Regions from separate parts of the Claveliimonas sp. genome, predicted to be linked through region 3. Evidence: predicted binding sites of a transcription regulator. Region 3 holds the regulator's gene; each other region holds the start of a gene.
What was found. Region 3 encodes HrcA, which represses chaperone genes, less so after heat shock. Its sites were predicted from a motif close to TGTTAGCACTCNNNNNNNNNGAGTGCTAACA; they were not measured.

Region 1: the regulator HrcA is predicted to act here: its motif matches at 2,063-2,093, upstream of htpG (molecular chaperone HtpG).
Region 2: the regulator HrcA is predicted to act here: its motif matches at 1,594-1,624, upstream of WJ238_RS04405 (co-chaperone GroES).

The regions. Positions count from the first base shown of each region.
Region 1 covers NZ_JAYAZJ010000075.1:16,213-19,500, forward strand. Annotated here, with positions in the region: gene htpG (molecular chaperone HtpG) at 1-1,985, opposite strand, end outside; gene WJ238_RS06755 (FtsX-like permease family protein) at 2,125-3,288, opposite strand, start outside.
Region 2 covers NZ_JAYAZJ010000059.1:63,210-66,497, forward strand. Annotated here, with positions in the region: gene groL (chaperonin GroEL) at 1-1,208, opposite strand, end outside; gene WJ238_RS04405 (co-chaperone GroES) at 1,280-1,564, opposite strand; gene WJ238_RS04410 (hypothetical protein) at 1,677-1,979, opposite strand; gene codY (GTP-sensing pleiotropic transcriptional regulator CodY) at 2,047-2,829, opposite strand; gene topA (type I DNA topoisomerase) at 2,902-3,288, opposite strand, start outside.
Region 3 covers NZ_JAYAZJ010000084.1:46,322-49,609, forward strand. Annotated here, with positions in the region: gene WJ238_RS08005 (hypothetical protein) at 1-285, shown strand, start outside; gene WJ238_RS08010 (RluA family pseudouridine synthase) at 363-1,256, opposite strand; gene hrcA (heat-inducible transcriptional repressor HrcA) at 1,428-2,471, shown strand; gene grpE (nucleotide exchange factor GrpE) at 2,537-3,166, shown strand; gene dnaK (molecular chaperone DnaK) at 3,209-3,288, shown strand, end outside.

The DNA.
Region 1 (3,288 bases), on a different contig from region 3:
AGCATTGCCAGATCATAAAGCTGTTTGCAGATCACCGGAACATTCTCATTATCTTTGTTTTCAACTACAAACTGGACCAGTGGATGGTTGGCATTCAGAGTCAGCGTACTGTCTGTACCGAACATGGACGGATCCATTCCCGTCATACCGTACATTTTCATCATTTCCTGCATACGTCTGCTCTGCTCTGACAGAGTGATCATAGAAGCCACCTTGTCATCTTTCAGTTTTTCAACCTTTACATTCAGTCTATCATTATCCAGAGCTTTTTTAAAGACCTCTGTTAAAGTATCCGCTGTTTTCTGGAAGTTTTCTTTTTCTTCTTCCTTCACTTCTTCCTTTGCAGATTCTGTAATGTCAGCATCGATGCGCTGGAACTGTATATTTTGGTTCCTCTGTTCCAGTTGTGTGATAAACGGAGAGTCGATATTGTGGTTCAGGATCACCGCATCCTGTCCCTGAGTGCGGAACATATTGATATACTGGCTCTGCTGCTGTTCATCTGTCACATAATAGATAGTAGTCTTCGGCTCTTCCTTCTTCTCTTCACCCTCTGTCTCTGCTGTCTCCTCTTTCTGATCCTTCGGGTCGATTAAAGTTCCGCCGTTTTCCTCTACACACTCTTTCAGAGTCATATATTTATGGTCGATATTCTTGAAGAGAATGTAATCCATCATCTTGTCACAGAATTTTTCGTCCTTCAGGCAGCCGAATTTAATAAACGGACTGATATCATCCCAGTATTTCTCATAATTTTCCTTGTCAGTCTTGCACATACCGCTCAGTTTATCAGCTACCTTCTTGGAGATATAATCTGCAATCTTTGTCACAAATCCATCGTTCTGAAGCGCGCTTCTTGATACATTCAACGGAAGATCCGGACAGTCGATCACTCCTTTTAATACCATCAGGAACTCCGGAATCACTTCTTTGATGTTATCAGCAATAAATACCTGGTTGTTATACAGCTTAATGGTTCCCTCAATGGAATCGTACTCTGTGTTGATCTTCGGGAAATAAAGGATACCCTTTAAATTGAAAGGATAATCCATATTTAAATGAATCCAGAAGAGCGGCTCCTTGTAGTCCAGGAACACCTTTCTGTAAAATTCTATATAATCCTCCTTGGAGCATTCATTCGGATGTTTTGTCCAGAGAGGATGGATGTCATTGATCGCAACCGGACGCTTGTTGATCTTTACTTTGTCCTTTGCCGGGGATACTTCTACCATTTCTTTCTCCCCGTTTTCATTTTCCTTCTCTTCCATCTTGGCTTCCTCATGGATCCGTTCTACAACAACGTCATCCTCTTTCAGGTCAGCCTCATCGATCGTCTCATATTCCTGCTCCGCATTGGCTTTGGACAGGAACATTTCCATCGGCATGAAAGAGCAGTACTTCTCCAGAACTTCTCTTACACGATACTCATTTGCAAATTCCAGGCTGTCATCATTCAGGAAAAGAGTAATTTCCGTTCCGACTCCTTCTTTATTTCCGTCTGACATCTCATATTCTGTCCCGCCATTGCTGACCCAGTGCACCGGCACAGATCCTTCCTTATAGGAAAGAGTATCGATATGAACTTCATCAGCAACCATAAACGCTGAATAAAATCCAAGTCCGAAATGTCCGATCATGTCATCTTCCGTTGTTTTGTCCTTGTACTTTTCCAAAAATTCTGTTGCTCCTGAAAAGGCGATCTGAGTAATGTACTCTTCCACCTCATCTGCTGTCATACCGATACCATTATCGATAAATTTCAGTGTCTTTTCTTCCGGATTTACGATCACCTGGATCTGCGGTTTATAATCATCCGCCATCTGATATTCTCCCATCATATCAAGCTTTTTCAGCTTTGTGATGGCGTCGCACCCATTTGAGATCATCTCGCGGACGAAGATGTCGTGATCAGAATACACCCACTTCTTAATGATTGGGAAAATATTCTCACTGCTGATAGATAAATTTCCTTTTTTTGCTGCCATTTATATCACTCCTTATAAATTCTCTTTTTCTCGTCTAAAAAATATGATAATACCCTCTGTTTTAAATGTCAACCAAAAATTAGCACTCTTTTAGTAAGAGTGCTAATAATTCCCTTAAAAATATAAAAATTTCATAAATTTATTCCACGCTCTTTAAGGATTCTACCATATCAATGCGCTTCAGTTTAAAATACATTACCCAGTTTACGAACATGGAAAATCCCCATGTAAAGAGAAGGCTGTACAGATAACTCGGGAAATGGATCACTCTGCCGAACATGATCTCGTCTACCTCCACAGTGACAATAATAAACTGAAGCAGAAGCCGTCCAAGCCCCATTCCCGCAAGGGCTCCTATCAATGTGAGAAGAATATTCTCCCGGTATACATAGGAAGCCACCTCTATGTCATAAAATCCCAGTACTTTGATGGTTGCAAGTTCCCGTTTTCTTTCTGTAATATTAATGGTATTCAGATTATAAAGTACTACAAAAGCCAGCATTCCGGCCGATATGATCAGTACAACAATGACCAGATTTAAACTTTGAAGCATATCATCCAGCCTGCCTTCTATACTGGTAGTGTAACTGATATTCAGCACATTTTCATTGTCCAGAAGACGGCTTCCGATCTGTTCCGCCTGATCTTCTTTTCCATCCTTCAGTTTCACAAGGACTCCATTATATTTTGCCTGTGCTCCAAATAGCTCCTCATAATATTCCGGTGACAGATAAATGTAATGTCCTATATAATTTTCACTGATAGCCTCTACCGTCACTTCCTTTTCACCAAGACCGTTATCTTCCAGCTTCACGGTATCTCCGATTTCCACGCCAAGGGCTTCCGCCGCTTTTTCTGTCAGGATAGCTCCCTCGTCTTCCAGCGTATAGGATTCTGATGAGGTTCTGCTTCGGAATGTAAGGAAATCCTCAATATGTTCTGTACTTTCCGGTACTGTAAGATAGACATCCAGAGTTTCACTGTCTGATTTCACCTCCAGATTCTGCATCCGGACCTGGAGTTCTCCGTCTACAGCCTTTTCGTCCTTTACCGCATTTACGATCTCATCTTTTTCCTCTGCAGATAACCCATCATCATAGTAAACTGCGGCATCATAATGCTGAATCTCCTGATATTGCAGATCCGGGACCTCAAAAATGCTGTCCTTCAGCCCAAAGCCCACTACCATCAGAGCCATGCAGCCTCCTATACCAAACACTGTCATAAAAAACCGTTTTTTATAGCGGACCAGATTTCGTATAGAAGATTTCCACGTAAAATTCAAATGCCGCCAGATCAGTCC
Region 2 (3,288 bases), on a different contig from region 3:
GCTCTTGTAGCTGCAAGAGCATCTTCCATACGAAGTTTTGCTTCTTTCATTTCTGTCTCTGTTGCTGCTCCGACACGGATTACTGCCACACCGCCTGCCAGTTTTGCAAGTCTTTCCTGAAGTTTTTCTCTGTCGAAGTCAGAAGTGGTCTCCTCGATCTGCTTTTTGATCTGTGCAACACGAGCTGCAATTGCTTCTTTATCTCCAAGTCCATCTACAATAACTGTATTTTCTTTCTGAACTTTTACAGACTTTGCACGTCCCAGCTGATCCATTGTTGTCTCTTTCAGATCCAGCCCAAGTTCATCGGAAATTACCTGTCCGCCTGTCAGGATTGCAATGTCTTCCAGCATTGCTTTTCTTCTGTCACCATATCCCGGAGCTTTTACCGCTGCCACATTAAATGTTCCACGCAGTTTGTTGACAATAAGAGTTGTCAGAGCTTCACCTTCTACATCTTCAGCAATAATGAGAAGTCTTGCTCCTGCCTGTACGATCTGCTCAAGAAGAGGAAGGATCTCCTGGATATTGGAAATCTTCTTATCTGTGATCAGAATATACGGATCTTCCAGATTTGCTTCCATTTTATCCATATCTGTTGCCATATAAGCAGATACATATCCGCGGTCAAACTGCATACCTTCTACCAGATCCAGCTCTGTCTGCATAGTCTTGGATTCCTCGATAGTGATAACACCGTCGTTGGAAACTTTCTCCATTGCCTCTGCGACCATTTCACCTACTTCATCGTCGCTTGCGGAAATTGCTGCAACTCTTGCAATCTGATCTCTTCCTGTTACTTTGCTGCTCATTTTCTGGATCGCTTCTACCGCTGTCTCTGTTGCTTTCTTCATTCCTTTTCTCAAAACGATCGGATTTGCTCCTGCTGCCAGGTTCTTCATTCCTTCATGGACCATAGCCTGTGCAAGCACAGTTGCTGTTGTTGTTCCGTCTCCGGCAACATCGTTTGTCTTAGATGCAACTTCACGGATCAGCTGCGCTCCCATGTTTTCAAAAGCATCCTCAAGCTCAATTTCTTTTGCGATCGTTACACCGTCGTTTGTAATAAGCGGAGCTCCGAAAGATTTGTCAAGGACTACATTTCTTCCTTTTGGTCCAAGTGTCACTCTGACTGTATCGGCCAGCTGATTTACTCCTGATTCCAGAGCTGCTCTGGCATCTGCTCCGTATTTGATTTCCTTTGCCATGATAACATTCCTCCTAGTTCTTCTATTTTCAATGTCTATGATCTGTAATCTATCTTAGCTTATTTGTATCTCTATTCAATCACTGCAAGAATATCACTCTGTCTTACAATGATGTATGTTTCTTCATCAGCTTCTACTTCTGTACCAGCATACTTGGAATAGATAACCTGCTGTCCTTCTTTCACATGCATTTCTACTTCTTTGCCGTCTACAACTCCACCCGGTCCTACTGCGATAACTTCTGCCTGCTGCGGTTTTTCCTTATTCTGTCCCGGCAGAACAATTCCGGATTTTGTTGTTTCTTCAGCAACTAACTGTTTCAATACAACTCTGTCTCCCAATGGTACTAATTTCATGAATGGTTCCTCCTTTAAGCTATCTATTTTGTTAGCACTCATAAAAAGAGAGTGCTAAAAAACTCTAGTTATAAAATAGCACTCTCCTTTTCGTTTGTCAACACACTTTCTGTTAGTTTAGATTATTTTTATAAAATCCATTTTCAATGCCAAATACAAGCTGGCTTCCATTTTTATCAAGAAATCTTTCCTTTACTCTCCCCTGGCATACCAGCTCCTCTTCAGCCATAAGGGTACAGCTGTATTCTGCATCCAGCGATATCCTTGTAATATCTTCTCCGTTCATAACCAGATATATGCGTTCACCTTCCTCATCATACCTGCTGACTGTGCATGTGTACTCTGTCCTGTCCAGGGGTTCGTCTTCCAGGAATACACTGGTCATCTTCAGCACTGCGCTGCATTTTTCAAACATAAAGTCCTCCTTCTCAAAAGAAGGGTATCAGTTCCCCGATACCCTTTGCTTTGTGCTGTCCTGATTTTTATTTGTTTCTTTCTTCTTTGATCTTTTCCAGTTCTGTGAAAACATAATCATTCACTACTTTAATGTAAGTACCTTTCATTCCGGAAGATCTTGATTCGATTACTCCGGCGCTTTCAAATTTCCGGAGTGCATTTACAATGACTGATCTGGTAATTCCCACCCGGTCTGCAATTTTGCTTGCCACAAGAATCCCTTCTGTTCCTTCCAGTTCATCAAAAATATGAATGATCGCTTCCAGCTCCGAGAAGGACAATGTGCTGATGGCTGACTGTACAATGTGTTCTTTTCTTGTCTCCTCTGCATTTTCTTCGTTTACAGAACGAAGCATTTCCAAGCCTACTACTGTTGTTCCATACTCACTTAAAATAATATCATCAATTTCATAGCCGGCATTCTGTTTGTAGATAAATAATGTTCCAAGCCTCTCTCCGGCAATATCAATGGGAGTGATGATCGCCTGATATCCTTTTGCTGCCTCCGGGGAAAATCCCAGAGTTTCCAAATTTACATTTTCCTTAGTAGACAGGATATTCAAAAGCCTCTCATTGAGCATTTCATCAATGTGGCAGCCCACTTCACCTTTGATCAATTCTGTGATCACACCTACACCACTGCATCTGCTGGCTCCAAGAACTTTTCCTTTTTTACTGATTACCAATACATTGGAATCCAATATTTCTGTCAACACTTCACAGATGTCATTGAAAACTACTTTGCTGGAGTTATTGTTGTGCAGTAATTTATTGATTTTTCTTGTTTTATCTAATAATTGTACACTCATAAGCATCCTCCATCCTTTGAACATTATATTATCATACAATTCTGGAAATTACAATGATTATGCGAAATTTTCTTAATTATCTTTTGCTTTTTTTGCTTCTACATATCCGCATTTTTCATTCATACAGACAAGTTTACTTCCCTTTTCTACCATGTAACCGCCGCATTTTGAACATTTCTGCTCTGACGGCTTCTGCCAGGACATAAAATCACAATCCGGATTATCTTCACATCCGTAATATTTTCTTCCTTTTTTCGTTTTTCTAAGGACAATATCTTTCCCACATTTGGGACATTTCACTCCGATCTTTTCCAGATAGGGCTTCGTATTGCGGCACTCCGGAAATCCGGGGCAGGCAAGAAATCTTCCGTGAGGTCCATACTTGATCACCATATTCCGTCCGCATTCTTCACAGATCACATCTGTGACTTCATCTTCAATCTTGACGCTTTCCTGCTC
Region 3 (3,288 bases):
TACGATACTGTGAAAAAGGAAGAAATTGAGATCGGCGATTACAAAGATCTGATCAAGATCATGCAGGACGGCAGACAGGTAGATCTCTATCTGAAAGAGAAAAAATCGGACGAGGACGGCTATCTTACATGGGATGTAGAGCATTGGTCAAGCATTGAACCCAAGAGATTTATCCGCTGCTATTCTCTGGAAGGAAGAGTGCTGGGAGAGTCTACGGGACATAATATTTATGATCTGGAAAATGAATTTAAGCCGGAAGAAGCCCGGAAGATAGAATTAAGTTAAGAAAAATCCCGGAACGCAAACGAATGGGTGCGTTTCGGGATTTCTTCTATATATCATGTCTGTGTCTGCAGATGCTATTACGTTATATTCAGAACCTCTTTCATATCGTTTGGAAGCGGGGCAGTAAATTCCATAAATCTTCCTGTAATGGGATGTGAAAATGACAGCCGGTAGGAGTGAAGTGCCTGCCGGCTGATGTATTTCATATCCGGATTATAGAGATAATCTCCGATGAGAGGATAGCCGAGGTACTGCATGTGCACCCGGATCTGATGGGTGCGCCCGGTTTCCAGTTTCAGGGCGACTAATGTGTGAGGACCGTACACACCTACCGTACGGTAGTGAGTGACAGCGTTTTCCCCGTGCTCAAAGTCTACCATCCGCTCGATAATGGAAGTGCCTTTGCGGGCAAGAGGCGCGCATATGGTACCGGACTTAGGACTTACATGTCCGCTGGCAATAGCCAGATATTCCCGGCACAGGGCCTTTTCGCTTACCATAGAGGAAAGAATGCCGGCGCTGACAAGATGCTTTGCAACCACCGTCAGACCGGAAGTGTCTCTATCCAGACGGTTGCAGCAGCGGAAAATGAAAGGTTTCCCCTGTTCCTGATAGTACCAGGCCAGTGCATTTGCCATGGAATTGGTATAATTGTTCATGGACGGGTGGATGGGCATTCCAGCCGGCTTATTGATGACAATGATATCCTCGTCTTCGTATATGATATCCAGCGGCAGATGGACGGGAGGGATCTTTTCCGAGGATTTCTCTTCGCATATGTGCACGGAAAGCAAGTCCCCTTCCTTAAGCTGCTGGCGCATATAGTAGTGGACGCCGTTTACCAGAATGCTTTTGGGCATCCGTTTGATAACAGAAAGGTTCTGGCGGGAGTAGCCTTTCCTTTTCAAAAACTGCTCTACCCGAAGCCCGTCCGCTTCTTTTCCTATTTTATAATCAATGGTTCGATTCATATATTTCTCCTGTATTCAGAGTATGCCTGTGAATAGTAGCAGTATATCACGTAAAAAATAAAAAATCTATAAATCCTGTTGACAAATAAAATTGGGAGTGATACATTAATAACCGTAGAGATTAGCACTCGGATGAAATGAGTGCTAACAAAACAAAAGGAGGCAGTTAGGATGCAGAATGCAGAAGGACTGGGTGAAAGAAAACTGAAAATTCTTCATGCGATCATCCAGACCTATCTGGAGACAGGAGAGCCGGTAGGATCCAGAACAATATCCAAATATACGGATTTGAATTTAAGTTCTGCGACGATCCGAAATGAGATGGCTGATCTGGAAGAACTTGGATATATCCTGCAGCCTCATACATCGGCAGGAAGGATTCCTTCGGACAAAGGATACCGCTTATATGTGGATATGCTGATGGAAGAAAAGGAGCAGGAGCTGAATGAAATGCAGGAGCAGATGCTGCAGAAAGCTGATAAAATGGATCAGCTTCTGAAACAGGCAGCACAGGTGCTTGCGGCAAATACCAATTATGCGACCATGGTTTCCACTCCGAGAAACAGTGCCAACAGGCTGAAGTTTATTCAGCTTTCCCAGGTAGATGAAGAGCAGGTTATTGCAGTCATTGTGCTGGGGGGAAATGTAATCAAGAATAAGATTATTAATGTAAGAGAACCCCTTGGCAATGAAAATCTTCTGAAACTGAATATGCTTTTGAATACATCACTGAACGGCATGTCTATTGAAGAAATCAATCTGGGACTGATCGCGAGGCTGAAAGAGCAGGCTGGAATCCACAGTGAAGTGATCAGCGATGTGCTTGATGCAGTTGCCGATGCAATACAGATTGATGAGGATATGCAGATTTATACAAGCGGCGCTACGAATATTTTCAAATATCCGGAGCTTAGCGATAAGCAGAGCGCCCAGGAAATCATCAGTGCCTTTGAGGAAAAACAGCAGCTGACCGAGCTGGTTACCCAGACCCTTTCACAGGAAGACAATACCGGGATTCAGGTATATATTGGAGATGAGACTCCGGTACAGACCATGAAAGACTGCAGCGTTGTAACTGCAACATATGAATTGGGAGATGGGATGCGGGGTACGATAGGTATTATCGGACCGAAGCGAATGGATTATGAACATGTGTTAAAATCGCTGAAGCGCCTTCAAGGTGAATTGGATGCGATGTTTCATAAGAAAGAATAAGAAAGGTGGATGAACCCTTGGAAGAGAATAAAAAAGAGACAGGACAGGAAAAGAGCCAGGAAGAAATGGTAAAAGAAGCTGTGGAGGAAGCAAAAAAAGCAGCAGCTGACCAGGAAAATGCTGAAACAGACAAAGAGGAAACAGCAGAGGGTCAGGAAGAAGCCAAAGAAGAAGACGTTAAAGAAGGGGAAGACACAGAAGAAACCCAGCAGGAGAAGCAGGGCGATAAAAAGTTCTTTGGCAGAAAGAATAAAAAAGACAAAAAAGATGAAAAGATCGAGGAGCTTACAGATAAGCTCACAAGGCAGATGGCCGAGTTTGATAACTTCCGCAAACGTACAGAAAAGGAAAAATCCCAGATGTATGAGGTTGGAGCGAAAGATATCATAGAAAAAATCCTTCCGGTTGTTGACAACTTTGAGCGAGGACTTGCAGCGGTAGCTGAGGAGGATAAGGAGCATCCGTTCATGCAGGGCATGGATAAGGTGTATAAACAGTTGATGACTACACTGGATGAGATTGGGGTGAAACCGATCGAGGCAGTGGGTCAGGAATTTAACCCTGATTTTCACAATGCAGTGATGCATGTGGAGGATGAAAATTTCGGTGAGAACATGGTAGCCGAGGAATTTCAGAAAGGTTATACCTACCGTGACAGCGTGGTAAGACACAGCATGGTAAAGGTAGCAAACTAACAGGCAAACAATCAAATTTTTATAAAACAGGAGGAATAGATCATGGGAAAAATCATTGGTATTGACTTAGGTACGACAAACAGCTGTGTAGCCGTAATGGAAGGCGGACAGCCAGTAGTTAT